One region of the Marinococcus sp. PL1-022 genome, then DNA from elsewhere that is predicted to be linked to it. Evidence: predicted binding sites of a transcription regulator. Region 1 holds the regulator's gene; the other holds the start of a gene.

Region 1 (15,842 bases):
TATATTGAAGGCCTATTAAAAGTTATCCATCCCACTACAGGTAAAATTCATACGATGTTTAACCAGGCGATTACGCAGACGGGGCGACTGAGTTCGACGGAGCCGAATCTGCAGAACATTCCAATCCGACTTGAGGAAGGCCGGCGCATTCGGAAAGCGTTCATTCCTTCTGAATCCGGGTGGTCCATTTTATCGGCAGACTATTCGCAGATTGAACTTCGGGTACTCGCTCATATCGCAGACGATGAGGGGCTCAAGGAAGCTTTCCAGAACAACATGGACATTCATACAAAAACTGCGATGGACGTGTTTGGCGTCGGGCACGACGAAGTGACGTCCAACATGCGCAGAAGTGCTAAAGCCGTAAACTTCGGGATTGTTTACGGAATCTCGGACTACGGGCTTTCACAGAGTCTTGGCATCACGCGGAACGAAGCGAAAGAATTTATTGAAAGCTATTTAAAAAGCTACCCCAATGTGCAGAATTATATGAATGAAATTAAAGATGAAGCCAGGCGCGACGGATTTGTGACCACACTTCTGCACCGCCGCAGGTATCTGCCTGACATGAACAGCCGCAACTTTAACCAGCGCAGCTTTGCAGAAAGAACCGCCATGAACACCCCTATTCAGGGTACTGCAGCTGATATTATTAAAAAAGCGATGGTGGATGTAAGCAAAGCCCTTGAAGAAAAAAGTCTGAGCAGCCGGCTGCTCCTGCAGGTACACGACGAATTAATTTTCGAAGTGCCGGAAAACGAAGTTGAAACCATGCAGGAGCTTGTTCCGGAGCTGATGGAGAAGACAATCGAACTGTCGGTGCCTTTAAAAGCAGATGTGTCCCAGGGCCCGACATGGTATGATGCGAAATAAGGAGAGAGAACGATGCCTGAATTACCGGAAGTTGAAACGGTCCGACGGAATTTAGAACAGTCGGCCGTTGGAAAAACGGTGGAGAACGTGAAAGTATACTGGCCTAACATTATTAAGCGTCCCGATGACCATGAAGCCTTTTCCATGATGCTGGGAGGAAAAACGATCGAGCGTGTGCACCGTAAAGGGAAATTTTTAGTGATTTATCTTGAAGACCTGGCTGTTGTTTCTCACTTGCGTATGGAAGGGCGTTACGAATGGAGTGATGGCGGGGAACCGGATAAACACACGCATGTGCGCTTTCATTTCACCGACGGTACGGAGCTTCGCTATCGTGACGTGCGGAAATTCGGTACGATGCACGTGTTCAGCCGCGGCGAGGAATGGAACGAAAAGCCGCTGAACCAGCTTGGGGCGGAGCCTTATCGTGACGCTTCGTTTACCGCTGATTATCTGCACGCCCGGTTTCAAAAAACGTCACGCAGTATTAAAGCGGTGCTGCTCGACCAGTCAATTATTGCAGGGCTCGGAAACATTTATGTGGATGAAGCGCTGTTTCGGGCGGGTGTTTTGCCGGACGCTCCAGCCGCAGGACTCGGAAAGCCTGTGGTGGAAATCCTTCAAAAGCAGATAACAGAAGTGATTGAAGAAGCAGTAAAACAGGGAGGAAGCACGGTGCGTTCCTATGTGAATGGAGACGGGCAGACTGGTGCTTTCCAATTAAACCTGTTTGTATATGGAAGAAAAGGAGAGCCGTGCAAGGTATGCAGCCATGAAATAGAGAGGGCTGTAGTGGCGGGCCGTGGTACGCACTACTGTCCAGTCTGCCAGACGAAGGAGGGGACAAAATGGTTATCGGTCTTACAGGCGGAATAGCAAGCGGCAAGTCACTGGTCGCAGATACCCTGCGGGAGCAGGGACTGCCCGTGATTGATGCGGATGTAATTTCACGGGAGGTGGTGGAGCCGGGAGAGCCTGCCCTGGAGCAGATCATTGAGCATTTCGGTCCGGAAATCCTTCAGTTTGATGGCGCACTCGACAGAAAGAAGTTAGGCTCCGTCATTTTTAATGATGCTGAAAAACGTCAGGTGCTTAACCAGATTATTCATCCGGCTGTCAGGCAGCGTATGATGACCAAACGGGACGATCTTGTACGTGAAGGAAATGAGCATGTTGTTCTTGATATTCCCCTTTTGCTTGAAAATAATTTAAACTTTCTAGTTGACCGCGTTATCGTTGTTTATGTAAATGAAGCGACCCAAAAGCAGCGGCTCGTGGAGCGTGACGGTCGGGGAGAAGAGGATGCGGCTGCGAGAATCAGGTCGCAGATGCCCCTGGAAGAAAAAAAGGACCTGGCGGATGCAGTAATAGATAATTCGGGCACAGAAAAGGAAACAAAAATCCAGGTGGACGAGCTGCTTCACCAGTGGAAAATAAAATAGAAACTTGTGAATAACCACTTTTGGTAAAAGAAAGTGGTTATTTTTTTAAAATTACTTGCAAGAATACGCTGTCAATGTGTTATACTATTTTTAGATTTTACTTATAAAAGTATAACATATTTCCAGAGGAGGATATTAAATGAAAACAAGCATAGCGATCAACGGTTTCGGACGAATTGGGCGTATGGTTTTTCGAAAGGCAATGATGGACCCAGAAGTTGAAGTGAAAGCCATCAATGCCATGTATCCTCCTGAAACACTGGCTCATCTGGTGAAATATGATAGTGTACATGGTCCGTTTCCGCTTGAGGTAAAATCTGAAGGAGACGAAATGGTGGTGGACGGCAGACGGATCCGGCTGCTCCAAAACCGAAATCCACTTGAACTCCCGTGGGAAGAGCTTGGCGTAGATATTGTGGTTGAAGCGACGGGCAAATTCAACCGCGGGCCGGATGCTGAAATGCATATAGAAGCCGGGGCGAAAAAGGTAGTATTGACTGCTCCGGGAAAAGAAGTCGATACCACCATCGTGATGGGCGTAAACGAAGAAGACTACGATCCGGAAAACCACCACATAATCTCGAATGCTTCCTGCACAACAAACTGCCTTGCGCCGGTCGTCAAGGTGCTCGAGGATAAAATCGGTATTGAAAGCGGTTTAATAACGACCGTGCACGCATACACTAATGACCAAAATAACATGGATAATCCCCATAAAGACCTGCGACGGGCAAGAGCCTGCGGACAGTCGATCATCCCGACGTCCACCGGAGCAGCTAAGGCGCTCTCCGAGGTGATCCCATCCATGGAAGGGAAAATGAACGGCATGGCGCTCCGGGTGCCGACACCAAACGTATCGCTTGTGGATATGGTAATTGATATGAAGCGCCCGGTAACGGAAGAAGAAATCAACCAAACATTAAAGGCGGCGTCAGAGCAGGAGCTCAAAGGGATCATTTCCTACTGCGAGGATCCGCTCGTTTCAACGGATTTTAACGGAAATGAACATTCCTCGATTATCGATGCGCTCTCGACCATGGTGATCAACGACCGCCAGGTTAAGGTGCTTGCCTGGTACGATAACGAGTGGGGCTACTCCTGCCGGGTGGTGGATCTGGTAAAAATGGTCAGTGAGCCAGCTGTCGGGTACTCCTCCGTTGCTTCGTTTTAAAAATCGTTAATGTGGGAAAGCGTCCCTTGAGCGGGGCGCTTTTTATTTATCCCCGGTATGAACATCAAATATAGAAGGTATAGAGCTTATACAGGTAAGAAATCCGTAAATTCAGGGTTTAAGACGCTGCGTGAGAAAACTGGTTGCAAATTGCAAATAAACATCGTATACTGAATTTCGTGCCTTTGCGTCTTTGAATTTAACGGCAGAAATGCACAGTTTCCAGGCGTATACAGGTATACCAACGGTTACTGCAAGGGTTAGTGCCAAATTGGACTAACTTTCCCCCAGAGTAGCCTTTAAAACGTGACGGGCCGATAAAAACACAGCGACCTAATGATGTAATAAAAAGAAACAAAGGGGGAAACGTACCATGGAAACAATGGGACGCCATGTCATTTCCGAGCTTTGGGGTTGTGACGAAGAAACTTTAAACAATGTAAATGCAATCGAACGTATCTTTGTAAACGCCGCTTTAAAAGCAGGCGCTGAGATAAGAGAAGTGATTTTTCATAAATTTGCTCCGCAGGGTGTAAGCGGAGTCGTCATTATTTCAGAATCTCATTTAACGATTCACAGTTTTCCGGAACACGGCTATGCCAGCATCGATGTTTATACGTGCGGGGACCATATTGACCCGAACACGGCGGCTAAATATATTGCCGGTTCACTCGGTGCCGAAGCGGAAGAAACGATAGAAATTCCCCGCGGAACAGGCCCTATCCGTGTAGAGCGTCCGGAAGCAAACGCCCTATAATGCGCATACGAACACCGTTCAAGCAGCTGCCTGTGCTTGAACGGTTTTTTATTTCCGGCAGCGGAATAGATTCAAAGAAATACACAAATTGTCATCCTCCCGCAAGGAACGAATGTGATATGATAGAACCAATAAAAATAGAGACCGCCCATCAAATTGGAGATGATAATAATGAAATGCCCTGTATGCTACTCCAATGGCACACGTGTATTGGACTCGAGGCCGAGCAATGAAGGCCGTTCCATCCGGCGCCGGCGTCAGTGTGATACGTGCCACCACCGCTTTACCACTTTTGAAATTGTGGAAGAACTCCCGCTTGTCGTAGTGAAAAAAAATGGGAACCGGGAGGAATTCAGCCGGGAAAAAATGCTGAGAGGCTTGATCAGGGCCTGTGAAAAGCGGCCGATTCCAATGGAAACGCTCGAGGGCATTGTCTCGAGGGTGGAAAATAAACTTCGGGAAGAGGGACGGACAGAAGTGAAAAGTGAAGAAGCCGGAGAGCTTGTCATGGAAGAGCTCGCGGATATTGATGAAATCGCCTACGTCCGTTTTGCTTCTGTTTACCGGCAGTTTCGTGATATAAATGTATTCATCAACGAATTAAAAGAGCTGATTGATAAAGAAAACAAAGAGGATTCATCAAAATCATAAAAAGGAGGGCGGCGCTTTGAGTCTGCATTGGATGGAAGTCAAACCGGTGGACGGGTACTACGTTCGCACAAGTAAAGAATTCAGCGAGAGCACGGATAAAACGATGTCTATGCTCTACCAGCCGTTAGTCGGAAGCAAAGCGATCGCTCTCTACCAGACTCTGCAGAATAAATTGGAAAAGGACTGCTATGAAAGCTCCGAAGCCACCCATCATGAGCTGATGGCTTTTTTGCAGATGCCTTTAAATGAAATTTACGCTGCCCGCCGCCTGCTTGAGGGCATCGGGCTTCTAAGGGTTTACGAATTAGAAACCCAGTCCCAGGATAAAACATTTGTATACGATATCCAGCCGCCCATGTCGCCGCGGGCTTTTTTTCAGGATGATGTTTTAAGCGTATTTTTATATAACCGGCTTGGAAAGAGTAAATATATTCAGCTTCGCCAGCGCTTTGGCATTTCAGCTGTGCCCGAAGCAGCTGAAGAAATTACGGCTTCGTTCAATGAAGTATTTGCTTCTCTGCATGCGTCGGAGATGGCCTCCGAACCGCCTCCGGCAGATGAAGACACAGAGTTTATCGGCGGCAGTGAACCATCGCGTCTGCAGCTTGAAGAGGACGGGTTCGATATGGAGCTGCTGAAAGCTTCGCTCCCATCCTTTCTCGACGCTGCCCGGCTGTTAACGCCATCGCTGCAGCAGACCGTCCGCCGGCTTGCTTTTGTGTATCAGCTTTCGCCAATTGATATGGGAAAAGTAATTCAGGAGTCCTTATCAGCGGACGACGAAGTGAATATAGAAGATCTGCGTAAAAAAGCAAAAAACCATTACCGCATGGAGCACGGAGCAGCTCCGCCTGCACTCGGAAACCGTACAGAACGGGAGGAACCAGCGCCGGCAAAGGACCGCCCTGTGTCCGAACAGGAGCAGATGAAGCAGTTTTATGAACAGACCTCCCCGGTGACGTTTCTTCGTTCGGTTGCTGGAGGAGCGACTGTGCCGGAGTCCGATATTCATCTCGTGGAGGAGCTTTTATTCAGCTACCGTTTATCACCGGGCGTGGTGAACGTGCTGACGGATTATGTGATGCAGAAAAATAATATGAAATTAAGCAAGGCGCTTGTATATAAAATCGCCGGTCAGTGGACAAGGAAAAAAGTACATACCGTAGAGGATGCCATGAAGCTTGCGAAGGAAGAACACAAGCAGGCCCAGGAACGCACGGCGCCTAAAAACAATTATGCAAATAAACGGCAGCAGGGCTATGTCCGAAACGACAGGCTGCCTAAATGGATGGAAAAGGAAGAGCAGGTGAAGAATTCACCGGCTGAAGCTGAAAAAACCACCCAGGATGAGCAGCTGTCGAAGGAAAGAGAGCGCTTTGAAGAAATGCTGAAGGAACGACGGGAAAGAGCAAACCGTTAAAAGAAAGGGGGCCGCTGGATGGATTCGATCGGATCCTCGTTGAACAGATGGATGGATAAGGATTGGAAGGAGCGGATGGCAAGGCTGGAAAAAGAAGTATTTGCCTATCCGGGAGTTATCGATTTCAAGCGCCGCCATCCGCATATACCGGCAGAAGAATACGAAAAAAACAAAGCAGCTTTATTTGAATATAAGCGGGAGCGCAGCAACTGCGATGCCTGTCCGGGACTTGAAAACTGCCCAAACCTGATGCAGGGGTACCAGCCCGAATTGATGGAAGACAAAGGAAAAGTGACGGTTGCCTATCACCGTTGTTCATTAAAGGTACACGATGATGAAAAGAAAAAAAGACAGGCACTTATTAAAAGCTATTATATTCCAAAGGAGATACTGCACGCCTCCTTTGATCAGGTGGATATGGACCATGAATCAAGAGCGAAGGCCGGAACTGCGGCACTTCACTTTGCATCGGCCACCGTGCCCGGGGAGGACGGACAAGGACTTTACCTGTACGGAAAGTTCGGAGTTGGTAAAACGTATATTGCGGGAGCTATTATGAATGAACTGGCGGAGCGAAACATCGGCTCGATGATTGTACATGTGCCGGACTTTTTCCGGGAAATCAAAGAATCGTTATCGGATAATACGGTGCGGGAAAAGGTCGACAGTGTTAAAGGTGTACCGGTACTCATACTCGATGACCTTGGAGCCGAATCAATGAGCGCCTGGACAAGGGACGATATTTTGGGCGTTATTCTGCAGTACCGGATGATGGAAAAGCTTCCTACTGTCTATACGTCCAACTATGATTACAGTGAACTTGAAGAGCATTTGACCTATTCCCAGAAAGGCGGTAACGAGCGTTTGAAAGCAAAGCGTATCATGGAGCGCATCCGCCCGTTCACAGAGGAAGTATTTATGGACGGACAGAACCGTCGGGGATAATTGGAAATACAGAGGCCATTCTAAGTGTATAATACAAATAAATATGCTACCATGATAATAGCGCCCAGCATGCAGAAAATGGGTTGGATTCGCGATATTTTCATGCGAGCGCCATAAAGGAATTTTCTGGAGGGTATACAATGAGCATTGATGGAATACTGGAACGGGCATTAAACGGAGAACGACTGACAATGGACGACGCTGTGCGCTTATATGAAAGTGATGAAATAGAGAAAATGGGAGCTGCCGCGGATGAAATAAAAAAACGCTGGCACCCGGAGCCTGTTGCCACCTTTAACATAGGACGTAATGTCAATTACACAAACGTCTGCGATACTTTCTGCCGTTTCTGTGCATTTTACCGCCGGCCGGGATCGGAAGAGGGCTACCTTCTTTCGGACGACCAGATTCTGCAGAAAATTAAAGAGCTTCAGGATGTTGGAGGAGACGAGATTCTAATGCAGGGTGGGACCAACCCGAATCTCCCATTTGAATACTATACAAACCTGCTTAAAAAAATTAAAAGCCATTTCCCAGACGTGACGATGCACTCGTTTACGCCGGCAGAAGTGTACAAAATGATGGAGGTTTCCGGTCTGTCATTAAAAGAGGTATTAACGGCTCTTCACGAAGCTGGTCTGGATTCGCTTCCAGGCGGAGGTGCCGAGATTCTCACAGAGAAGACGAGAAAACGGATCAGCCGCTTGAAATGCACGGCCGATCAGTGGATCGACTGCATGAAAATGGCTAAAGAGGTTGGTATGCACGGCACGGCAACGATGGTTATCGGCTTTGGCGAATCAAACGAAGAGCGGGCAGAACACCTGTGGCGCATTCGTGAGGCCCAGGACGAATCCAACTGCTTTTTGGCCTTCATATCCTGGACCTTCCAGCAGGATTACACAAGCATGAAAGGCGAGCGTATTACACCGGAAGGCTACCTCCGGAATGTAGCCATTTCACGCTTATTCCTGGACAACATCCCGAACTTCCAGTCCTCCTGGGTAACAGCAGGACCAGAGACAGGCAAACGCTCTCTTTCCTACGGCTGTAATGACTTTGGCAGCACCATGATGGAAGAGAATGTTGTTTCTTCAGCGGGTACCACACACAAAGTGAACATCAACCGGATTCTTCGTTTGATACGGGAAGCAGGCTACACGCCGGCGCAGCGGAATACGAAGTACCATACACTCCGTGTGTTTGAAGGAGAAGAAAACAGCGAAAAAGACTTTGTAATGCAAAACTAACTACAGGTTGCATGATAAGAAGCTTTTCGCTATGCTGAAATAGCGAAAAGGAAAATGCAAGGATGAGGACATGAAAATAAAACAGGCGTCCCAGAGAAGAGAACCAGGGCTGGAAGTTCTCTACGAACCGTTTTATTTTTACCCCCTCGGAGCTCCGGCAGGGAACAGCAGTATCTGCCGGCGGGCCCCCGGCCGTTACCCGGATAGAGTCGTCTCTGCGCTTGGGACGGAAACTAGGGTGGAACCGCGGCTGAGCCCGCCCCTTTCGAGGGGCGGGCTTTTTTATGTGTTTTTTGGTTTATTACAGTTATAAAAGGAGGACAAAACCACAATGGCAGAACAAACAATCACGCTCATATTTCCAGATGGGAACGAAAAATCATATGACATCGGCACAACGACAGAAGAAGTAGCCGGAGGTATCAGCTCAGGCCTGAAAAAGAGCGCACTGGCAGGAAAAATCAACGGAAGAATGGTGGATCTCCGCACTCCGCTAAGGGAGAATGGCCAGATTGAAATCATTACGTACCAGTCTCCGGAAGGCCTTGAAGTGCTCCGGCACAGCACCGCGCACGCAATGGCCCAGGCGGTGAAGCGCCTGTTTGATGACGTGCAGCTTGGTGTCGGCCCGGTGATTGAAAACGGGTTTTATTATGACATTGATACGTCGCACCAACTGACGCCGGAAGACCTTCCTAAAATCGAAAAAGAGATGAATAAAATCATTGATGAGAATCTGGAAATTATTCGCGAGGAAGTGTCCAGGGAAGAAGCAGTCCGCTTTTTTAAAGAGCTTGGCGACGAGCTGAAGCTGGAATTAATTGAAGATATCCCTGAAGGAGAACAGATCGCGCTTTACCGGCAGGGAGAATTTGTCGATTTATGCCGCGGCGTTCATGTACCGCAGACATCCAAACTGAAAAAGTTTAAGCTGATGAACATCTCCGGGGCTTACTGGCGCGGAGACAGCAATAACAAAATGCTGCAGCGTATTTACGGCACCGCCTTTGAAAAGCAGTCCCAGCTTGATGATCATTTGAAAATGCTCGAAGAAGCCAAAGAACGCGATCACCGTAAAATCGGCAGAGAGCTCGACATATTTACGACAAGTCAGACAGTCGGACAGGGGCTTCCGCTCTGGCTTCCAAACGGTGCCACAATCCGTCGGATTATTGAGCGCTACATTGTAGATAAAGAAGTACGCCTCGGCTATGATCACGTGTATACGCCAGTGCTTGGTTCCTCCGAGCTGTATAAAACGTCGGGCCACTGGGACCACTATCAGGATGATATGTTTCCACCGATTGAAATGGACAATGAAACCCTCGTGCTTAGGCCGATGAACTGTCCGCACCATATGATGGTCTATAAAAATAAAAAGCACAGCTATCGCGATCTACCGGTCCGCATCGCAGAACTCGGAACGATGCACCGTTATGAAAAATCCGGGTCGCTTGCCGGCCTGCAGCGCGTGCGGGCGATGACATTAAACGATGGTCACATTTTTGCCCGCCCGGATCAGCTGAAGGATGAATTCATCCGTGCAGTGCGGCTTGTCCGTGAAGTCTACCATGATTTTGGCATTAAGGATTACACCTTCCGGCTTTCGTACCGGGATCCGGAGGATAAAGAAAAATACGTGGATGACGACCAGATGTGGGAAAATTCCGAGCGTATTCTGAAGGAAGCGATGGATGCGATTGACGCTGAATATGTGGAAGCAGAAGGGGAAGCAGCATTTTACGGCCCGAAGCTCGATGTCCAGGTAAAAACAGCGATGGGCAAGGAAGAGACGCTCTCCACCGTCCAGATCGACACCCACCTTCCTGAACGTTTTGATCTCACGTATGTTGGAAGTGACGGAGGCGAGCATCGTCCGGTAGTAGTCCATCGGGGTATTGTGTCCACGATGGAGCGCTTTATCGCCTTTCTGCTTGAAGAATACAAAGGCGCTCTGCCGACGTGGCTTTCTCCTGTTCAGGTGAAAATTATACCGGTTTCGCCTGACGTTCATCTCGACTACGCGAAAGAAGTGGAAATGGCGCTGCAGGCATCAGATGTCCGGGTGGAAGTGGATACGAGGGATGAAAAGCTCGGCTACAAAATCCGGGAAGCCCAGACGCAGAAAATCCCTTATATGCTTGTGCTTGGCGACAAAGAGCAGGAAGCAAATGCCGTAAATGTACGCAGATACGGTCAGCAGGATTCACAATCACAGCCGCTGAATGATTTTGTGGAAAATGTAACAGCGGCTATTAATGAATATCGTTAAAGTGGTTGACGTCCTAATAGGCACGTGCTAAGATATCCTAGTGTGAAAATAATTAATCCCTAAAGAAGAAGCGCCCGCTTCTCACCTGACCGACAAACGTTGGCTGGTTATTATCAATATATTGAATGTGTAGATCATATATTCTATATACGTGTGGGCGCTTCTCTGTTTCAGAGGGTGTCTGCACGTTTTTTCGTTGTGCCAATGGTATGTATTTGCGTGGAAGCCCCGCGCACTAAATTTCTGGAGGTGGCTTATTATTCGTAAGGACCAAAAGGTAAACGAGGGCATCCGTGCCCGTGAAGTTCGACTCATCGACGCTAACGGAGAGCAGCTTGGAGTAAAATCAAGAAACGAAGCTTTAGAGCTGGCCGGGAAAGAAAACCTTGACCTTGTTCTTGTTGCTCCAAACGCGAAACCGCCTGTCTGCCGTATTATGGATTACGGTAAATATCGTTTTGAACAACAGAAAAAAGATAAAGAAGCCCGGAAAAAGCAAAAAACGATCAACGTGAAAGAAGTTCGTTTGAGCCCGAGCATTGAAGAACACGACTTTAATACAAAGCTGCGTAACGCACGCAAGTTTTTGTCCAAAGGCGATAAAGTGAAAGCAGCTATCCGCTTCCGTGGTCGTATGATCACACACTCTGATATCGGTAAGGAAGTACTTGACCGGTTTGCCAAAGAATGTGAAGACGTGAGTACGATCGAAACGAAGCCGAAAATGGATGGCCGCAGCATGTTCCTCATGCTCGCTCCAAAAGCGGAGCAGGAACGGGAACAAAAAGAAGAATCCAGCAAAGAAGAATAGACAGCGGTTTTTTCCGTTATATTAAAAAAGGAGGATGTCACTTATGCCAAAAATGAAATCTCACCGCGGAGCAGCAAAACGTTTTCGCAAAACAGGAAGCGGCCGTGTAAAACGCGCACGCGCATTCACGAGCCATATGTTTTCGCATAAATCCCAAAAGCAAAAGCGTAACCTTCGTAAGCCGGAGCTTGTTTCCAAGTCCGACTACAAGCGTATCAAGACACTACTGCCGAAAACGAAAAAATAAGCACGGTCAAATAATTGAGATAATCTAAGGAGGGGTTGACGATGCCAAGAGTAAAAGGCGGATATGTGGCACGTCGCAGACGTAAACGAGTATTAAAACTCGCGAAAGGGTATAGAGGTTCTAAGCACAGACTGTTTAAAACAGCACAGGAACAGGTAATGAAGTCCCTGCAGTATGCTTACCGGGACCGTCGCCAGCGCAAGCGCGAATTCCGTAAGCTGTGGATTGCACGCATTAACGCAGCAGCGCGGTTGAACGGCTTATCCTACAGCCGCATGATGCATGGCCTGAAGCAGGGCGGTATCCAAATGAACCGTAAAATGCTCGCAGATCTTGCAGTAAATGATGAAAAAGCATTTGCAGAGCTTGCTGAAAAAGCGAAATCAAACTTATAATTAAACAAAAAGCGGAACGCCTCATTACGGGCGCTCCGCTTTTTAATGTTTTTCCGGCTGTGTTGCTTCAAGCTTTTGCATGAACTCTTTCACCGGACTGTTCCACTCGATGGCAGCTTCCGGGTAAAGTGAAAGAATTTCCCGTTCGAGAAAGGTGAAATCCTCGCGCTGAAAGCCACGCAAATGCTCGCTTTCAATCACCCAGAGCGAAATAGTAACCACTTCAAATGCTTTTTCGGTTGTACCTACGTATTTTTCGCCTTCAAACATGACGCCTTTGTGGGTAGCCAGTAGATTTTTCCGTACATTTTGCTGGTCATCAAGCAGATAGAATTGTTTTTTATGGTGGGCTGCTTCCAGTTTTCTTCTTGAATTATTCCAGTATCTCCAAAACGAGTATATGATAATAACAAGCGCGATCAACAGCAGCACCCGCAAAAGAATACCCAATCTTTACACCCTCCTCTGCATCTATCGGATTAAGCGCACATAAGCCTTGTCATTTCTAATATATACGAACAGTATATTAAAAAGTTTCACAGGTTCCCGGGTATGATAGATTATGTTTGAGCCCTGCGGCAAAGTTCTTTATACTGAATATGGAAGAACCCGCACCACAACGCTTGTACTGATGAAAATATTAATGCGGCTCATTAATAATATTTTCCCTTTGCATGTGTGTGTAAAACAACCGTACATAAAGGAGGCAGCATGAAATGGCAGAATTAGATTCAACATTGCAGATGCTAAAGGACCTCACGGACGCAAACGGCGTTCCGGGGAACGAACAGGAACCAAGAAAAGTGATGACCCAGTATATTTCTCCTTACGCCGATGAAATGAGCACTGATCGGCTGGGGAGTCTGATTGCTAAAAAAACCGGCCAGGCCGGGGGCCCGAAATTAATGATTACCGGGCATTTGGACGAAATTGGTTTTATGATATCGGGAATCGATGAGAATGGCTTTTTGAAATTCCAGACCCTCGGGGGATGGTGGAGCCAGGTGATGCTCGCCCAGCGGGTGAAGGTAATGACGAGAAAAGGAAACATTACCGGCGTCATCGGCTCGAAGCCGCCACATATTCTGCCGGCGGAGCAGCGTAAGAAGGCGATGGAAATTAAAGATATGTTCATCGATATCGGTGCTTCAAGTAAGGAAGAAGCAGAGTCATTCGGCGTGCGTCCTGGGGACTCAGTCGTGCCGGTATGTGATTTTGAAGTGATGAACAATGAAAAATTACTGATGGCGAAAGCCTGGGACAACCGTATTGGCTGTGCTATCGCGATTGAGGTACTGAAGCGACTCGAAAACGAATCCCATCCGAATGAAATTTACGGTGTCGGGGCTGTGCAGGAGGAAGTCGGACTGCGCGGAGCGAAAACAGCAACCAACCTGATTCAGCCGGATATCGGATTTGCGGTCGATGTAGGCATTGCCGGGGATACGCCGGGTGTCACAAGTAATGACGCCAGAGCGAAAATCGGTAAAGGACCACAGCTTCTTATGATGGATGCCTCCGTTATCGCACACAAAGGGCTGCGTGATTTCGTTGTCGGTGTGGCTGAAGAAAAGGAAATTCCTTTTCAGTTTGACATGATGGCAAACGGCGGCACAGATGCAGGATCTATTCACCTGTCCGGTGAAGGAGTACCGGCTATGGCCATTACGATTCCGACCCGCTATATTCATACGCATGCAGCTATTCTTCACAGGGATGACTTTGAGCATGCCGTGCAGTTAATCGTAGAAATTGCAAAGCGTTTAGACCGCGACACAGTAGAGTCATTAACGTACGAAGGATAAAAACGCAGCCTTTCTGTCCACAATGGATGGAAGGGCTGTTTATTTTCTTTCTGTGCCGGGCCAAAATGTGCTACGATGAGAGAAAATACTGAGGGAGACAGTGAAGTGAAGCGGATAGAATCGACAAAAAACCCGAAAGTAAAAGAGATAAAGAAACTTCATAAACGTAAGGAACGGGAAAGAGCAGGGCTTTTTTTAATTGAGGGAGACCATGCGCTGACAGAAGCTGTGCGTTCGCAGGCCTGGATTGAAGAAATTTTTATCGAAGAGCATAAAGAATGGCCGCAGGTTTTTAATGAAATACCAACACCGGCGACAGAAGTCACAGAAAGCGTGATGAAAGAAATCAGTTCGACGGAAACACCGAAAAATATCGTAGCCGTATGCAGAATTCCTGAATTTTCTAATGTGAGAAGCGGTGGATATTCTTTTTTTGTGCTTGTCGACAGCATACAGGACCCGGGTAACCTGGGAACGATTATCCGGACGGTGGATGCGCTTGGAAAGGGCGTGGTCGTTCTCGGCACAGGCACAGTGGATGCATACAACGAAAAGGTTGTAAGGGCGACGCAGGGCTCGTTGTTTCATGTACCGGTTCTGCAGGAGGATCTGGGCGAGTGGCTGGAATGGCTGCAGGAAACGGACATTCCGTGCTTTGGGACCTCACTGGAAGAAGGAACGTCGTATTCGGCGCTTGAGCCGCAGCCTTACTTCGCGTTGATTATTGGCAATGAAGGAGCCGGTGTACAAAAGAAATGGCTCGAGCGGACCGACCAAAACCTGTACATTCCGATTCCGGGACAGGCAGAATCACTAAATGCGGCTGTCTCTGCCGGTATCCTCCTGTATCATTTGAAGCAGACAGATTGGTGATGGTTGCAATCGGGCCGGGCTTTTTCTATAATAATGCATGTTGAAACATATAAACACAAATGCGCAGATGAAGAGTAGTAGCATTGCTTCCTGCTGGACAGGGAAAAGGTATCGCTGACTGAAAATACCTTACAGTAAGGATTTGTGAATTCGCTTCGGAGCAGCCGCTGGAGTATTCCCTGTGGAAGAAAAGCGTGCCGGAACCTGTCGTTACAGGAAAGTGAGCTGTGCACTGCAGCTAACAAGGGTGGTACCGCGAGCCTTCGTCCCTTTCAGGGAGAGGGCTCTTTTTATTTGGCATAAAAATGGAGGGAATCAGGATATGATAGAACGCTTGGAGGAGCTGCAGCAGGAAGCGCTGCAGCAGATTGAAGAAGCTGGCGATACAAAAGAATTGGAGCAGGTGAGAGTAAAATACTTAGGGAAGAAAGGCCCGATTACGGAAGTGCTCCGGGGGATGGGGCAGCTGTCCAAGGAGGAGCGCCCCGTTGTTGGCCAAAAAGGAAACGAAGTACGTGAAGCCATTCAGGAGCGTCTGGAGAAAAAGACGAAAATGCTTGCCGATGAAGCATTAAAGGAAAAGCTTAATAAAGAGACGCTGGATGTAACACTTCCGGGACGTAAAGTTCAGCGCGGGGCGAAGCACCCGCTGACGAGCGTGGTGGAGGAGATTGAAGATATCTTTATCGGCATGGGATTCGAAGTGACTGAAGGACCGGAGGTCGAAACCGATTATTATAACTTTGAGGCGATGAATCTGCCAAAGGACCATCCGGCCCGGGATATGCAGGATTCTTTTTATGTCAGCAGTGATCTGCTGCTGCGTACGCAGACGTCGCCGGTGCAGGCCCGCTCGATGGAACGCCACCACGGCGAAGGACCGGTAAAAATTATCTGCCCGGGCAAGGTCTACCGCCGGGATGACGATGA
Region 2 (15,842 bases), 250 kb from region 1:
AGCGTGATCCGCACAGCTGCCCGTATGACGTACAACGACGTCCGCCTGATTCTTGAAGAAAACAACGAGGCAAAACGGGAGGAATACAGCGAACTCGTGCCAATGTTTGAACGCATGGAAGAGCTGGCAGCCATTCTGCGCGAAAAGCGGTTTGGAAGAGGCGCGATCGATTTTGATTTCAAGGAAGCACAGGTGCTCGTGGATGAAACGACTGCTCCGACAGACGTGGTGCTGCGTGAGCGCTCGGTCGCTGAAAAGCTGATTGAAGAGTTTATGCTGGCCGCCAATGAAACGGTAGCCGAGCATTTTCACTGGATGAAGGTGCCGTTTGTCTACCGGATTCACGAAGACCCGGCCGAAGACAAGCTGCAGTCATTTGTGGAGTTTGTTACGAACTTTGGCTATGCTGTCAAAGGAACGGCAAATACGGTTCATCCCCGCGCCCTTCAGGAGGTGCTTGACGCTGTCAAGGGAGAACCGGAACAGGCTGTGATCAGTACAGTGATGCTGCGCTCGATGCAGCAGGCGAAGTATGATCCTGAAAACGCCGGCCACTTTGGCCTGGCTGCAGACTTCTACACCCACTTTACGTCGCCAATCCGCCGGTATCCGGACCTAATTGTTCACCGTCTGATCCGGACGTACCTGGTAAATAAACGGATGGACGACAAAACACAGCAGAAATGGAAAAATGAACTGCCGGAAATCACCCAGCATTCTTCGGAGATGGAACGCCGGGCCATTGATGCTGAGCGGGAAGTTGACAGCATGAAGAAGGCTCAGTACATGAAGGATAAAATCGGGGAAGAGTTTACCGGCTTTGTAAGCGGAGCTGCGAACTTCGGACTCTTTGTGGAGCTTGAAAACACCATTGAAGGTATGGTTCATATCAGCTACCTGACGGATGATTATTACCATTATGCTCCGAAGCAGTATGCACTGATAGGCGAGCGTACCGCCAACATGTACCGTATCGGTGATCAGGTGGAGGTACGTGTTCTGAATGTAAATCTTGACGAAGCGGCGATCGACTTTGAAATTGTCGGCATGAAACGTCCGGCGAAAGCAAGGCGCAAAGAGTCTGCAAAGGTTGTTCAGGGCGACAAGGGCAAGCGTCCTGGCAAAAAAGAAGGCCAGGGAGAAAAGAAGGACGGCAATAAAAAAGACGGTGGACGTAAAAAAGGTAAGTCCGGTAACAAAAAGCCGTTCTACTCGAAAGTCTCAAAAAACAATAAAAAAAAATAATGTGAGCTCAGAAAGCCCGGGGCAATAGGACGCGCCCGGGCTCCCATGGTAAAATAAAGACAGAAGGCAGGTGAATGGAGATGGCAGTAAAAACGGAAAACCGTGTGCTGGCGCAAAACCGGAAGGCCCGTCATGACTATACCATCGAGGACACCTTTGAAGCCGGTATTGAACTGCGGGGCACAGAAATAAAGTCGATCCGGGCCGGCAGGATGAATCTGAAGGACAGCTTCGGAAAAATAGATAATAACGAGCTGTTTCTGCATAATGCCCACATCAGCCCATATGAACAGGGAAACCAGTTCAACCACGAGCCCCTGCGTACGAGAAAGCTTCTGCTGCACCGCCGGGAGATCAATAAGCTTATTGGTAAAAGCATGCAGTCCGGGTACTCCATTATTCCATTGAAGGTTTATATTAAAAACGGTAAAGCGAAGGTGCTGATCGGCCTTGCCAAGGGTAAGAAAAAATACGACAAACGCCAGGCGCTCAAGGAACAGGATGCCAAGCGTGAAATGGACAAAGCAATCAACCGCAGCATGAAAGGCATGAGCGACTAGATTGACACGCTCCGGGCCTCCCGTTATAATATGGTATGTCGCTCATAAACCTATGGGCACATGCTTATCCTTCACATGGGGACGTTACGGCTTCGACAGGGATAGGTTGAGCTTTAGCTGCGAGCCGAGAGGCAGCTCGTAAAAATGCCACGCCAATAATAACTGGCAAAAACAACGAAAACCTCGCAGTAGCAGCGTAACAACTGCTTTTTGCGGATCCCGCATTCCATCGCCCGCGTGGAATGATTTGGGGTCTCACTCTTAGTGGGCTACGCAGTTCGCCCTCCGTCTGAGGGCGGCTGAAGAGACTAATCAGACTAGCCGTACAAAAGCCTGTTGCTAGGCTGATGTACTGGCGAATGATAATATAGCGACTACGCTCGTAGATGCTAAAGTGGCAATATCTCTGGACGTGGGTTCGAATCCCACCGTCTCCACCATACATACAGGAGACAACAGGTGCTTACGGCTTACCAGCCGTGAGCACCTTTTTTTGTTTGCGAAGCAGGAAAAACTGTGCAGCTTCTCCACCGGAAGAAGGTTTTGCATTGACACAACAATTGAAGAATGGTTAAAATGTTGCATAAGGGAAAAAATCGTGAAGGTAATCAGATTACGAAGGGGGCAGTGTATGGAACCAAACGTCATTTACGCATTTCTGTTAACACTTGGAGCCGGGCTTGCCACAGGAATCGGAAGTATACTGGCTTTTTTCACTTCGACGACAAATACCCGGTTTTTGGCTTTTTCGCTCGGCTTCTCCGGAGGCGTGATGATTTATGTTTCCATGGTGGAAATATTTTTTAAGGCACAGGAGTCGCTGGTTGGGGCGCTCGGAGAAGTCGGCGGCCAGTGGGTGACCGTCGGGGGATTTTTTGGAGGGATGATTTTTATTGCCGCCATTGACCGGCTTGTTCCCAAAAAAGGAAATCCGCATGAAGTGAAGCGGGTGGAGGATATGCATATGTCAAAGGAAGAGCTTGAACGCCAGGGTCTTATGAAAATGGGGACCTTCACAGCTCTTGCGATTGCTATACATAACTTCCCTGAGGGAATCGCTACGTTCACCTCTGCCCTGAATGACCCGGGCCTTGGACTTGCCATTGCTCTTGCTATCGCGATACACAACATTCCTGAAGGGGTAGCTGTTTCGGTGCCGATTTATTTTGCGACGGGAAGCAAACGTAAAGCCTTCCGGCTTTCATTTTTATCAGGGCTGTCAGAGCCGGCAGGTGCCATTTTAGCGTTTCTTATACTGATGCCGTTTTTGACGGATACGCTCTTTGGTATTATTTTCGCCGGTGTGGCTGGTATTATGGTCTTTATTTCGCTGGATGAACTGCTTCCGGCGGCAAAAAAATACGACGAGACCCATGTATCCATTTACGGTGTAGTGAGTGGAATGGCCGTAATGGCGCTCAGTCTGCTGCTGTTTATTTAAACATCCCAGAAGGCAGCCACCGCTGCCTTCTGCTTTTTTGATTGACACATATTTTTTCTTTTTGTATATTATTATTTGTCGTAAACGTTCGCTAGTGTAGCTCAGCTGGTAGAGCAGTTGCCTCGTAAGCATCAGGTCGCAGGTTCAAATCCTGTCACTAGCACCATTCATATCATTACAGCGCCCATACAGATGGGTGCTTTTTTTGTTTTAAACCTTCCTGAAAAGAGAAAAGACCAGGGAGAAAATATTTTGGCCTCTTTTTGATGAAAAGATGGGCAACTGGAAAAGAAAATGATACGTTGATAGAAGATAAAGTCGAAAGGGAGGGGTAGTTTGAGATCCCCGGTGCTGTTTACGTTTAATTTAATATTTTTGTTTTTAGCTGCGGCGACAGCCGGTTTTTTTCTATGGCTCGGCGATACATTTTACGTCATAGTTGCAGCAATCGGCATGCTGAGTGCTCTGCTTGGCGTCTACCAGACGGGAAGAAAAAAGCCAGGCAATAAAAAGAAATCAAAAGAAAAATCAGGAGGAGAGTCATGAACACAAATGCAGCCGTAAAATTCTTTTATTGGTTTGAAGGGTTTATTGTAGTGCTCAGTCTTATTCTTGGTGTTTTTTTCATCATTTCCGGAGAATGGCTGTGGAGTATGGTCATGGTCATTATTGCGATGTCCTGTGTCGTTACGCTCATAATGATATCAAAAGCGTTAAAAAAACAGCAGTGGTGAAGCTGGAAAAAAGAATAGTAGGAGGCAGACCGTTATGCCGACGTTTGCAAGAACAGCATTAATTGTAGGAGGCGTGGCTTCAATAGGAATGCTTGCAATTGTGCTTTTCTATTGGCCCCGTCTTCCCTACATTGTGCCCCAGTTTTTCGACGCCACCGGAGACCCAAACGAATATGCTGCAAAGTATTATTTATTTGTGCCGCCGCTGGCACTTGTCGCTATATGGATCGGGGCATATTTTTCTCTCCGCTATCCGGGGTGGTTCCGCCTGCCGGTGCGAATGAATGAGTATCAAATAGAAGTGTTTAAGCGTGAAGGCCAGATCCTTATTTCCGTACTCCTCGTGGAGCTGTCGCTCGGATTTGTTTATGTGCAGTGGCAGACCGTTCGCACAGCCCTGAATGAAAGCGAAGGACTCGGGTGGTTTTTCCCTTCGTTTTTCCTTATTTGTTTAATTGGAACCGCTGTTTATTTTACATGGAGAACAATCATTTTGTGGGGCAAAGCTTCAAACCAACGTTCTTCATCATAATAGACTGCCATCCGGCAGCTTACTGAGGGATGCCTAATGGAACAAGCACGTATACTGATTGTTGAGGATGAAGAAAAAATTGCGCGGGTGCTTGAGCTTGAGCTCACCTATGAAAATTATTATGTTCAGAAGGCCTCTGACGGTCTCGAAGGGTTAGCTGTGTATCAGGCAGAGACGTGGGATTTAATTATTCTGGATATTATGCTTCCCGGGATCAGCGGGATTGAGCTGCTGCGGCGGATACGGAGCCAGAACACAAAAACGGCGGTTCTGCTTGTGACTGCTAAAGATTCCGTAGAGGATAAAGTTTCCGGACTCGATCTCGGGGCCAATGATTATATTACAAAGCCATTCCAGATCGAAGAACTGCTTGCCCGCGTACGTTCGTCGCTCCGCTTTCAGGCGGAATCGGCTTTAAAAGGTGAAGCAGAAGAGGAGCAGTGGCTCTCGGCAGGCGAGGTACGGCTGAATGAGTCGGCCCGGGAAGTATACGCCGGGGGGAAACCAGTGGAGTTGACCCGCAGAGAGTTTGACCTGCTTTACTATCTGTTGAAAAACAAAAAGCAGGTTCTGTCCCGGGACCAGATTTTAGAGCAGGTGTGGGGCTTTGATTACATCGGGGAAACCAACGTGGTTGATGTCTACATTCGTTATTTGCGCAACAAGATTGATAAACCGTTTGGTACCACACATATTCAGACTGTCCGCGGCGTCGGCTATGTTGTGAAGGATTCGCCATGAAGCTTGGAAACAAGATTCATTTATATACATCGGTGCTTGTGTTTATCATCGTCGTTCTTTTAGTATTTGCCATTTATTTTTCCTTTTCCCGGATGATGATCGGAAGTGAAGTGGAACAGACGGTAGAAGAAGCAAGACAGACAGCATCTACGTTCAATGAATCCGCAGACAATTTTTCGGCTGAACAGCTGCTGAGGGCCTATACCCCGACGGAGGGGATGGTCAGTATTGTGCTGCAGGACGATTCCCGGGCTGCAACGGTGACCTCTCCGGCTGAAGGAAGCTTAACGGAGGAGTCCGTGCAGTACTATTCGGAAGAGTACGTTCAGGTGGCCCAATACCACGGCGAACGGTACGCCTTTGTGTCAGTGCCGGTGATATGGACAAACGGGCAGGTGGCAAATATTCAGATTACTGACAGTCTTCGTCCGACAGAAGAAACGCTGGCAGTGCTCCGCGTCATCCTGATTATTGCCACCATCGCAGCTGTTATCCCGGTATTTCTCTCGGCCCGTCTATTAAGAAGAGTGATTCTGCGGCCAATTGCAGCACTTTCAGCAACAATGCAGGATATTCAAACAAGCGGCAGATTCAAACGGATTCCTACGTCGTCGAAGTCAAAGGATGAAATTGAACAGCTCGGGGATACATTTAATGAAATGATTGAACGGCTCGAAGATAACTACCACAAGCAGGAACAGTTTGTATCAAATGCGTCGCATGAATTGAAAACGCCGTTGACGGTCATTGAATCATACGCCAGTCTTCTTCAGCGAAGAGGCGCTTCCAGGCCCGAGATTATCGAAGAATCGGTAGAGGCGATTCATTCTGAAGCAATACGGATGAGGGAATTAACTCAACAGCTTCTGCTGCTCGCCCGCCATAGTGAAAAAGCAAACATGCACATGACAGAGGTGGATTTAAAAGCGGTAACAGCAGACGCTGTCCAAAACTATCGCAGCAGCTACCACCGGGAAATTAATTTTTCCGGAAAGACGGCAATCGTTCAGACTGACGCTGATAAAGTGAAGCAGCTCTTGTACATTCTGCTCGATAACGCCAGAAAGTACAGCAGTGACGTTATAGATGTGAAAATCGAAACGGAAGGTGCCCCGGTTATCGCTGTAATTGACCGTGGTATCGGGATTCCGGAGAAAGACACTGAACGCGTCTTTGAACGTTTTTACCGGGTCGACGAGTCAAGAACACGGTCCAGCGGAGGCTACGGGCTTGGTTTATCGCTTGCCAAGGATATCACGGAAGCGCTCGGAGCAGGTATTACGATAGAAAGTACTTATGGCCAGGGTACGGAAGTGCGGCTCATTTTTCCAGAGAATGCCGGTTAAACTCTCTGTTCTCATCGTTTTCTCAGAATGAGCGGTTACAATGGTGATAACAGAGAGGGGGGGCAGCTGTGAATAAAGCTATCGTTTTTTTCGTGCTGCTGGCCGGCCTCGGAGCGGCCGCTTTTGGAATCTGGTGGTTTTCGTCTTATTTCACCCCGGAAATGTCGCCGGAGGAAATTGAACAGGCTGTGCAGGAGCAGTATCAGGGGGAGATCACCAATATTGAAAAACAAGACGGCGCCTATGAGGTAACGGCTGAGCTTGACCGGGGGACGTACCAGCTGGGGGTGGACGCTGAAGACGGTGCGGTCACAAGCGTCACCCGGGTAGCCGAAAACAGCACAAATAATACAGAAGTACTGACAGAAGAAGAAGTGCGGGTCCGAACACAGGAGGAAACTGATTTAGCTATTGAGGAAATCGGACGGGACACACGAAAAGGCACGGCTGTGTATGTAGTGGAATTTCCAGAAGGTGAAGCATTGGAAGAACTGATCATTGATGCCAGGTCAGGAGATGTTTTAGAAGAAAAGGAACAGGGAGACCGCGAAGACCCCCCTGAGACAGTGTTAAGTGAACAGGAGGCTGCAGATGTAGCCGTGGAAGAGATAGACGGCGAGGTTGATGATGTTGATTTTGAAACCTCTGACGCTGGAGAACCGTTTTACTACGTGGAGATCGAGCAGGAGGACGAAGAAGCTACGGTGCAGGTACACGGTATTACCGGGGAAATATTATCAGTCACCTGGGATGATTAAAATGGCAGAGGCTGCCTGGATTATTCCGGGTGGCTTTTTTTATTTATATGCTTTTTATAAGCTATTTATGTATTTCTCATCAATTTCTCATTTTCCTATAGGGAGATTCTCATATCAGAGCTTTATAGTAAGGGTGTAACAACAAATAAAGGGGGAAATGACCATGAAGGGAAAAATGATTGCTGGCAGTCTGGCGGGGGTCACAGCACTTGGAGCCGTAATTGGCGCAGGAATTTATGCTTCTGGAGGCGTGGAGGCGGAAACGTCCTCCGTTCCATCTTCTGAGGAAACAGCCGCAGGAAGCAAGGAAAGTAACAGCGCCGGAAACGACAAGGAAAGAATCACCGCTGATGAAGCTGTAATGATTGCTGAAAAGGAAACAAATGGTAAAGCGGTGGAGCTGCAGCTGGATATGGAAGACCAGAAGTATGACATAGAGGTTGAAGGAGAGCAGGAATATGATGTTGAAGTAGCTGCATTCTCCGGCGACGTGATTCAAAAAGAAAATGAAGGCGACAAGGAAAATGAAGAGCCGCTGGTTCAGGACGGGGACAGTGTTAGTTTAGAGGATATTGTGGCTTCGGGGATGGGTGAAGTGTCCGGAGAACTAAACGAATGGGAGCTCGACCGTGAAAAAAGTGGTTATGAGCTCTCGATAGAAACGAATGAACAGGAAGGCGATTTCTTCATAAATGATGCAGACGGTACGATCGCTTCCAAAGATATTGAAGACGAACATGACGACAACGATGATGATAGAGACGACAACGATGATGATTAAAAACTAAGAAAAGCAGACGATTGGGATCCGAAAGGAGTCTTGCAGGAATGGCACTACTGAGGGAAAAGGTGCTGAATTCGCAGCTGCACCGGGCAAAACACATCCTATGGAATGAATGGCATCAGGAAAAGCGGCCGGGAGCCTGCCCAGGACTTAGAATAGGAGCGCGCGCGCCGGGGTTCTCGCTGCCCGGCATGAACGGAGAAAACGTTACGTTAAACCAGCTCCTCCTCCAGGGGCCTGTAGTGCTTCTGTTCTGCTTTGGCGGGTGGATACATGCAGAAACAGAACGGCTGCGGAGCTACCAGGAAGCTTCCCCCTTGCTGAGGCAGATGGGTGCCCAGGTCGTAGTCGCTGCTGGTGAGCAGGTATCCGCGCTGCAGGAGGAGCTGAAGCATATATCTTTTACGGGAAAAATGCTTGCAGATACAAATGCTGTGGCAGCCTCCTGGTATAATGCGTGCATTTCCTGCCGGGATTATCTGCTTCAGGACGTTCCGGAGGTTAAAGCAGCTCTGCGAAAGACCGGCTACTATTCGTATTGTCCTGCAGATATAACCTATGTCATTGATCAGGATGGCACGGTGGCAGCCTCTGTCTGGGAAGCGGCCCGTCCGGATCCCTACTGGATCGTTAACGAGCTTGTGCAATTGAAGGAACGGTAAAACACCCCTGAAAAGGTGATGAAATATGGAAAGGCAGTCCGCGCAGGTGCGGGCTGCTTTTGTTTGCACTCTGTGCGCTGCCGCTTTTGCTGTAAGCTGAAAGTATCAAGAATTTACCGAAAATTATTCTGCCGCAAACAATTGCCGGGGAAATTTTATATCTGTATGTAGTATTGCAGTCCTTCTATGGTTTTTATAAACGACTAGATATAGAAGCAGGTCTTACTTACTGAAATTTTTTCTGTCAGAAAATGTGCACAATTATAAGGGTAGAATCGCGGAGTATAAGGAAGTATGGCAGAGATTTTAATTGTCAAGAGGATAAAACGAAAAATATCTATATCATGTATGTTGAAAAAGAAGATTACACCATATATAGTAGTGGTATAAGAATGATGTACACACGTTCGTACATTTTAGAAATAAAGGAGGGGATTCGGTGATACCGATCATTTTTGATTCTATGACGGGCAACGTGAAGCGTTTTGCAGAAAAAATCCCGTTTGACCGGGTGTACAGTCTGAATGAAGCGGAGCAAATCGATGAACCGTTTATCCTTATCACCTATACGAAGGGATTTGGAAATATCCCGGAATCCACAGAAGCGTTTCTTGAAGACCATGCAGAGCAGCTTCTTGCGGTGGCTTCGAGTGGAAACAAAGTATGGGGAGACAATTTTGCCAAAAGCGCCAACCAGATTGCAGTTAACTACAACGTTCCTATACTTCATAAATTTGAACTGAGCGGAACCAAAAACGATGTGTCCATTTTCGCAGAGGAGGCGATGAAAGTTGCAACAAACACAAACCACCGACTGGATCCAGTTAAACAATGAAATCATGTTCCAAAAGGATGGGTCCTTTCAATTTGAAAAAGACAAAGAAGCCGTTTATCAATACTTCATTCAATACGTCAACCAGCACACTGTTTTCTTTCACGATCTGAAAGAAAAGCTCGACTATCTGCTTGAAAATGACTTTTATGAAAAAGAATTCCTCGAGGCGTATTCATTTGAAGAAATTGAGCGCGTCTACAATCTTTGCTATGAAAAGAAATTCCGTTTTCCGTCATTCATGAGCGCGTTTAAATTTTACAATGATTATGCGCTGAAAACCAATGATCAGAAAATGATCCTTGAGCGCTTTGAAGACCGGGTGGCTGTCGTGGCCCTTTATTTCGGCAATGGAAATGCAGAGAAAGCTGAGCACTTTGCAGAAATGATGATGAGCCAGGATTACCAGCCAAGCACCCCGACGTTCCTGAATGCCGGCAGAAAACGGCGCGGAGAATTAGTCAGCTGCTTCCTGCTTGAGGTGAACGACTCTTTAAATGACATCTCCCGGGCTGTTGATATTTCCATGCAGCTGTCCAAGGTAGGCGGCGGTGTATCGCTGAACCTATCGAAGCTCCGGGCGAAGGGCGAAGCCATTAAAGATGTGGAAAACGCAACAAAAGGCGTCGTCGGCGTAATGAAGCTGCTCGACAATGCTTTTCGTTACGCAGACCAGATGGGACAGCGCCAGGGCTCCGGCGCGGCATATTTAAACATTTTTCACCGGGATATTCACGACTTCCTGGATTCCAAGAAAATTTCGGCTGATGAGGATGTGCGTGTTAAAACATTGTCGATCGGGGTCGTGATTCCGGACAAGTTCGTTGAACTGGCCCGCCAGGATAAAGACATGTACCTGTTCTATCCGCATACCGTTTACCGGGCGTACGGCGAACATCTTGACGAGATGGATATGAGCGAAATGTACGATAAGCTCGTCGAGGACGAGCGCGTGAAAAAGGACAAGGTCAACGCCCGCCGCATGCTTGAAAAGCTGGCGATTCTCCGTTCGGAATCCGGATATCCGTATCTGATGTTCCAGGATAACGTGAACCGCGCGCATGCGTTGAACAACGTGTCCAAAGTGAAATTTTCCAACCTTTGCTCTGAAGTTCTTCAGGCATCTGAGGTATCAAGCTATACAGATTACGGCGAGGAAGACGAAGTTGGACTCGATATTTCCTGTAACCTTGGCTCGCTAAACATTGCCAATGTCATGAAGCACAAAACAATCAAGGATACAGTGAAGCTCGCCACCGATTCGCTGACTCACGTAGCGACGCACACCAACATTACGAATGCTCCGGCTGTGCGCCGCGGCAACCAGATGATGAAATCCATCGGTCTCGGGGCGATGAACCTGCACGGCTTCCTGGCGCAGAACCATATCGCCTACGAAAGCGAGGAAGCACGGGAATTCGCTGATTTCTTCTTTATGGCTGTGAACTTCTATTCCATCCAGCGTTCGATGGAGCTTGCCAAAGAGACAGGGGAAACGTTCTACGGCTTCGAAGGCTCCAGCTATGCAGACGGCTCCTACTTTGATAAGTACCTGAACCGTTCCTACCTTCCGTCCTCGGCTAAAATTGCCGGCCTGTTTGAAGGCATGGCCATGCCGGACGCGGAAGACTGGAAAGAGCTGATGGAGCAGGTTCAGACGCACGGATTGTTCCACAGCTACCGCCTGGCGATCGCACCGACCGGCTCCATTTCCTATGTCCAGTCGGCCACAGCTTCTGTTATGCCGATCATGGAGCGCATTGAAGAACGGACGTACGGCAACTCGAAAACGTATTACCCAATGCCGGGTCTCGCTCCGGATAACTGGTTCTTCTACAAAGCAGCGTATGACATGGATATGTTCAACGTGGTGGATATGATCGCAGCTATTCAGGAACACATCGATCAGGGCATCAGCTTTACTCTCTTTGTACGTGACACCATCACTACAAGAGATCTGAACCGTATTGATCTTTACGCCCACTATAAAGGCATCAAGACGATTTACTACGCACGGACAAAAGACACAGGACAGGACGACTGCCTTTCCTGCGTCGTGTAAAGAAAGGAGCACCACCCCATGAATCAAATATTTGACGCAGCCGACTGGTCAAAACAAGACGACGACTTTACGCAGATGTTTTACAGCCAGAACGTAAAACAATTCTGGCTTCCAGAGGAAATATCACTCAACGGGGATCTGCTCACCTGGAAGTATTTATCCGATGAAGAAAAAGACACGTATATGAAGGTGCTCGCCGGTTTGACCCTGCTTGATACAGAGCAGGGAAATGTCGGTATGCCAAAGGTTGCTGAGCAGGTGGAAGGCCACCAGCGCAAAGCAGTATTAAACTTTATGGCAATGATGGAAAACGCGGTGCACGCGAAATCCTATTCGAACATTTTCATGACGCTTGCTTCTACAGAAGTAATTAATGAACTGTTTGAATGGGTGAAGGAAAATCCGCACCTGCAGAAAAAAGCTACCCGTATTGTGGAGCAGTACAATAAAATCGAGGACGGGGACGAAATTTCTCTGTACAAAGCCATGGTGGCTTCCGTTTACCTTGAAAGCTTTCTGTTCTACAGCGGCTTTTATTATCCGCTTTATTTCTACGGCCAGGGCAAGCTCATGCAGAGCGGGGAGATCATTAACCTGATTATCCGCGACGAAGCGATTCACGGCGTGTACGTTGGTCTTCTGGCACAGGAAATTTACAAGCGCCAGACACCGGAAAAGCAGGAAGAGCTGCGGGAATTCGCTCACGACCTGCTCATGGAGCTGTATGATAATGAACTGCTTTATACGGAGCAGCTTTATGACCCGGTAGGACTGACCTCCGACGTGAAAAAGTTCCTTCGGTACAATGCGAACAAAGCATTGATGAACCTGGGTCTGGATGCGTATTTTGAAGAGGAAGAAATTAACCCGATTGTATTAAACGGCATGGATACGAAAACAAAATCCCATGATTTCTTCTCGATGAAAGGAAACGGCTACAAAAAAGCAACGGTGGAGCCGGTCCGGGACGAAGATTTCATTTTTGATTAACAAAAAAGCCGGGCATCTGCCTGGCTTTTTTAATGTGTATTAAAAAAAGTTCCGCTATAATAAAACACAGATGAACATCACAAAGAGGTGAACAATATGGGAAAAATGGATGAAATGATTGTAGTGGCACCAAGAGAGCAGGTATTTGCACGCGAAGCCCGCACGTTTCACGGGGTGCAGGATGAGCAGGGGCAGATTCAGGAAATACTTGGAACGATTGCAGATACATATACGGAAAAAAGAAGAGGGGACGCCGAAGAAGATCCGTCCTGGAAACAGCCGATCCCCTACGTGGTGATCCGCAGGGGGGAAGAGTTATTTGCGTATGAACGGCTGGCCGGCGGAGGAGAAGGAAGGCTGCATAACAAATTGTCCCTCGGGTTCGGAGGGCATATGAATGCTGAAGCAGGCGTCTCGACATTTCAGGAGCTGCTGCATACAAATGCCGATCGTGAACTTGAAGAAGAGCTGCATATTTCTTCTCTGGAAGGAGCGGAAATGCAGGCACTTGGATTGATTAATGATGACAATAACGCTGTCGGTGAAGTACATCTCGGCATTTTGTACACGTTTGTTCTTCCGGAGCACGTGGACGTGAAGGTGAAGGAAACAGAGCAGATCCGCGGCTTCTGGACGAGCGTGGATGAGCTTTCCCAGCCGGAGACCTATGAACGGCTCGAGACATGGTCGCAATTTGTTGTAGATATCCTGGATAAATAAATGAGAAGCTGTTTCCGGGAAAGGGAAACAGCTTCTTGTTTATTTGCTTTAGTAATATTTGGAGAAAAAGTCACTAACCTGACCCGGGGTTTTAGCGTCTGCGCTGTGCAGATGGCCGATTTTTTCCCCGTTTTGGAATACAAGAATACTCGGTATGCCCATTACTTCCTGTTCGCTTGTAATGTCTGGCAGCTGTTCGGTATCAATTTTATGAAACGGGACGCCGTCAAAACGGTTCAGTACATCGTCCATGAACATATCGAGCCTCCGGCAGTCCGGACACCAACCAGCTGAAAATTCTACTGCTACCGGTGTTTCTGTTTGTATAGTCTCCTCAAAAGAGTCTTTGGATTCAATGCGATTATTCGCGGTCATTATTCATTCGCTCCTTTCATGCTGCTCTCTATTGTAACAAAGGCATAAAAATGTGCAAAAAAATAATGGGAATAATGTTTCAACTGGAAAACCCTGTTAGAATAAACATATACATACTTAACGTCAACTGTATTAAGCTTTTGATGGGAGGAGGATCTGTGATGCGTCTATTCCAAAGGATGGCAGCAGTGGCAGCAGCTGGCATGCTGCTGTTTGCATCTGCCTGTGGAAACGAGGCAGAGGGAGCAGAACAATGGATCACGGAGCTTGAAAGCAACGGGCTTTCCATGCAGAAGACAGACGAAAATCCTGCAGCCCCGGTATCAATGAACCAGGAAAGCAGGGTGTGGGTGGAAGACAGCACGGAAACGAAAGTAGCGGTTTATGAATTCGATTCCCAGGAAGCGGCTGCAGAGGCAGAAGAACAATTTCAGCAGGAAGTGACTGAAAATGGGGGATGGGAAAACATTTCCTACCGGACGGCCGTTTCAGGATCTATGTTTTTATACACCTACAATGAAGATTCCTATGCTTTCTCGGCCTTCATGGATAAAGTATCACTTCCATCCTAAAAGCATGTAAAAAGCCGGTCTGCCTGAAAAGGCGGCCCGGTTTTTTGTCATTCATTAAAAATTTAGGAGAGAAGAAAAAGATGAATTGACATTTAAAAAGGTAATGATAAAATAAAAAGTGTAATTGATAATGAATATCATTAACAATTAGAAGCGATCCAGTGTATTAATCCGCGGAAATGAAGTGTTTACAGATGAAATGGTGGTACTTACTTGTACTTCTCGTTCTTCTTTCGGCGACCTCCCTGTTTATTGGCGTCCAGACAGTGTCGTTTCAGGGACTGATGGCAGGAAATGAAGACGAGTGGCGCACATTGACAGCGAGCCGGATACCACGGCTCCTCAGTATTATTATGGCCGGCATGGGGATGGCCATCTGCGGATTAATCATGCAGCAGCTGAGCCGGAACCGGTTTGTTTCCCCTACCACAGCCGGCACGATGGATTCGGCCCGGTTTGGTATTTTAGTGGCCATGATCTGGTTCGGAGGAGCTTCACCGCTGCTCCGGACCGGTGTAGCTTTTTTATTTGCACTTCTCGGTACGTTTGTTTTTATGACTATTTTGGAGCGTGTGAAATTTAAAGATCCCATCTTTATACCATTGGTGGGGCTGATGTTTGGAAATATTGTAGGCTCGGTGACGACGTTTTTTGCCTTGAGATATGATGTCGTGCAAAATATGTCAGCCTGGCTGCAGGGGGATTTTTCACTAATTGTAAATGGCCAGTATGAGCTTCTGTACGTCAGTCTGCCACTGATTCTAATATCTTACATATTTGCTGGCCGGTTTACGATCGCCGGCATGGGACAAGAATTTGCGGTGAATCTTGGGTTGAATTACCGTACAGTCGTCAATTTGGGCATCACCATCGTTGCCGCTGTGACCGCAGTCGTTATATTAACAGTGGGAACCATCCCGTTTTTAGGCCTGGTAGTACCAAATATTGTGGCAATCTACCTGGGAGACAACCTCCAGAAAACGCTGATTCATACCGCGCTGCTTGGAGCTGTGTTTGTGCTGGTTTGTGATATTTTTGGCCGCCTGATTGTTTTTCCGTATGAGGTGCCTATAGGCTTAACCGTAGGCGTGCTTGGCAGTTTCTTATTCCTCTATATGCTGATGAGGAGGAAGAAATATGCGTTTTAATTGGAAGATTATAGGACTGGCTGTTTTTTCGCTGATCCTCGCCGTTATCTTTATGTTTACAGATGCAGGAGGCAACTGGGACTATGTTTTGCAGCACCGGGCAGAGAAGCTTCTTGCGATGGTAATGACCGGCGGTGCGATTGCCTTTTCCACTGTCATTTTTCAAACGATTACGAATAACCGGATTTTAACACCTAGTATTATCGGTCTTGATTCGTTGTATATTTTGCTGCAGACAGCGCTTGTATTCTTTTTCGGTTCTACGTCCGCAATTGTAATTAACGGACCACTGAACTTTTTTGTCTCACTTGCCCTGATGCTCGGGTTTGCCGTTATTCTT

The links. Region 1 encodes NrdR, which represses ribonucleotide reductase genes. Its sites were predicted from a motif close to AACACNATATATNGTGTT; they were not measured.
Region 2: nrdI (class Ib ribonucleoside-diphosphate reductase assembly flavoprotein NrdI) is a predicted target of NrdR. The motif match lies at 9,169-9,186, and genes of this name have one in related genera.

Annotation. Positions count from the first base shown of each region.
Region 1 is NZ_JAWXCX010000001.1:685,424-701,265, forward strand. It holds gene polA (DNA polymerase I) at 1-873, shown strand, start outside; gene mutM (DNA-formamidopyrimidine glycosylase) at 886-1,749, shown strand; gene coaE (dephospho-CoA kinase) at 1,722-2,315, shown strand; gene SIC45_RS03490 (glyceraldehyde-3-phosphate dehydrogenase) at 2,455-3,486, shown strand; gene speD (adenosylmethionine decarboxylase) at 3,860-4,243, shown strand; gene nrdR (transcriptional regulator NrdR) at 4,415-4,894, shown strand; gene SIC45_RS03505 (replication initiation and membrane attachment family protein) at 4,911-6,314, shown strand; gene dnaI (primosomal protein DnaI) at 6,333-7,259, shown strand; gene mqnC (cyclic dehypoxanthinyl futalosine synthase) at 7,400-8,509, shown strand; gene thrS (threonine--tRNA ligase) at 8,841-10,781, shown strand; ribosomal protein L20 leader region at 10,838-10,982, shown strand; gene infC (translation initiation factor IF-3) at 10,978-11,592, shown strand; gene rpmI (50S ribosomal protein L35) at 11,636-11,839, shown strand; gene rplT (50S ribosomal protein L20) at 11,881-12,234, shown strand; gene SIC45_RS03540 (sigma-w pathway protein ysdB) at 12,277-12,684, opposite strand; gene SIC45_RS03545 (M42 family metallopeptidase) at 12,951-14,039, shown strand; gene SIC45_RS03550 (RNA methyltransferase) at 14,145-14,912, shown strand; gene pheS (phenylalanine--tRNA ligase subunit alpha) at 15,235-15,842, shown strand, end outside.
Region 2 is NZ_JAWXCX010000001.1:430,482-446,323, forward strand. It holds gene rnr (ribonuclease R) at 1-1,245, shown strand, start outside; gene smpB (SsrA-binding protein SmpB) at 1,326-1,805, shown strand; RNA gene ssrA (transfer-messenger RNA) at 1,883-2,245, shown strand; gene zupT (zinc transporter ZupT) at 2,437-3,246, shown strand; tRNA gene SIC45_RS02260 (tRNA-Thr) at 3,337-3,412, shown strand; gene SIC45_RS02265 (hypothetical protein) at 3,583-3,792, shown strand; gene SIC45_RS02270 (hypothetical protein) at 3,789-3,980, shown strand; gene SIC45_RS02275 (DUF1648 domain-containing protein) at 4,015-4,512, shown strand; gene SIC45_RS02280 (response regulator transcription factor) at 4,549-5,253, shown strand; gene SIC45_RS02285 (HAMP domain-containing sensor histidine kinase) at 5,250-6,599, shown strand; gene SIC45_RS02290 (PepSY domain-containing protein) at 6,668-7,357, shown strand; gene SIC45_RS02295 (PepSY domain-containing protein) at 7,521-8,138, shown strand; gene SIC45_RS02300 (redoxin domain-containing protein) at 8,186-8,803, shown strand; gene nrdI (class Ib ribonucleoside-diphosphate reductase assembly flavoprotein NrdI) at 9,243-9,638, shown strand; gene nrdE (class 1b ribonucleoside-diphosphate reductase subunit alpha) at 9,643-11,697, shown strand; gene nrdF (class 1b ribonucleoside-diphosphate reductase subunit beta) at 11,716-12,687, shown strand; gene SIC45_RS02320 (hypothetical protein) at 12,784-13,407, shown strand; gene SIC45_RS02325 (thioredoxin family protein) at 13,456-13,782, opposite strand; gene SIC45_RS02330 (hypothetical protein) at 13,944-14,354, shown strand; gene SIC45_RS02335 (ABC transporter permease) at 14,549-15,502, shown strand; gene SIC45_RS02340 (iron chelate uptake ABC transporter family permease subunit) at 15,492-15,842, shown strand, end outside.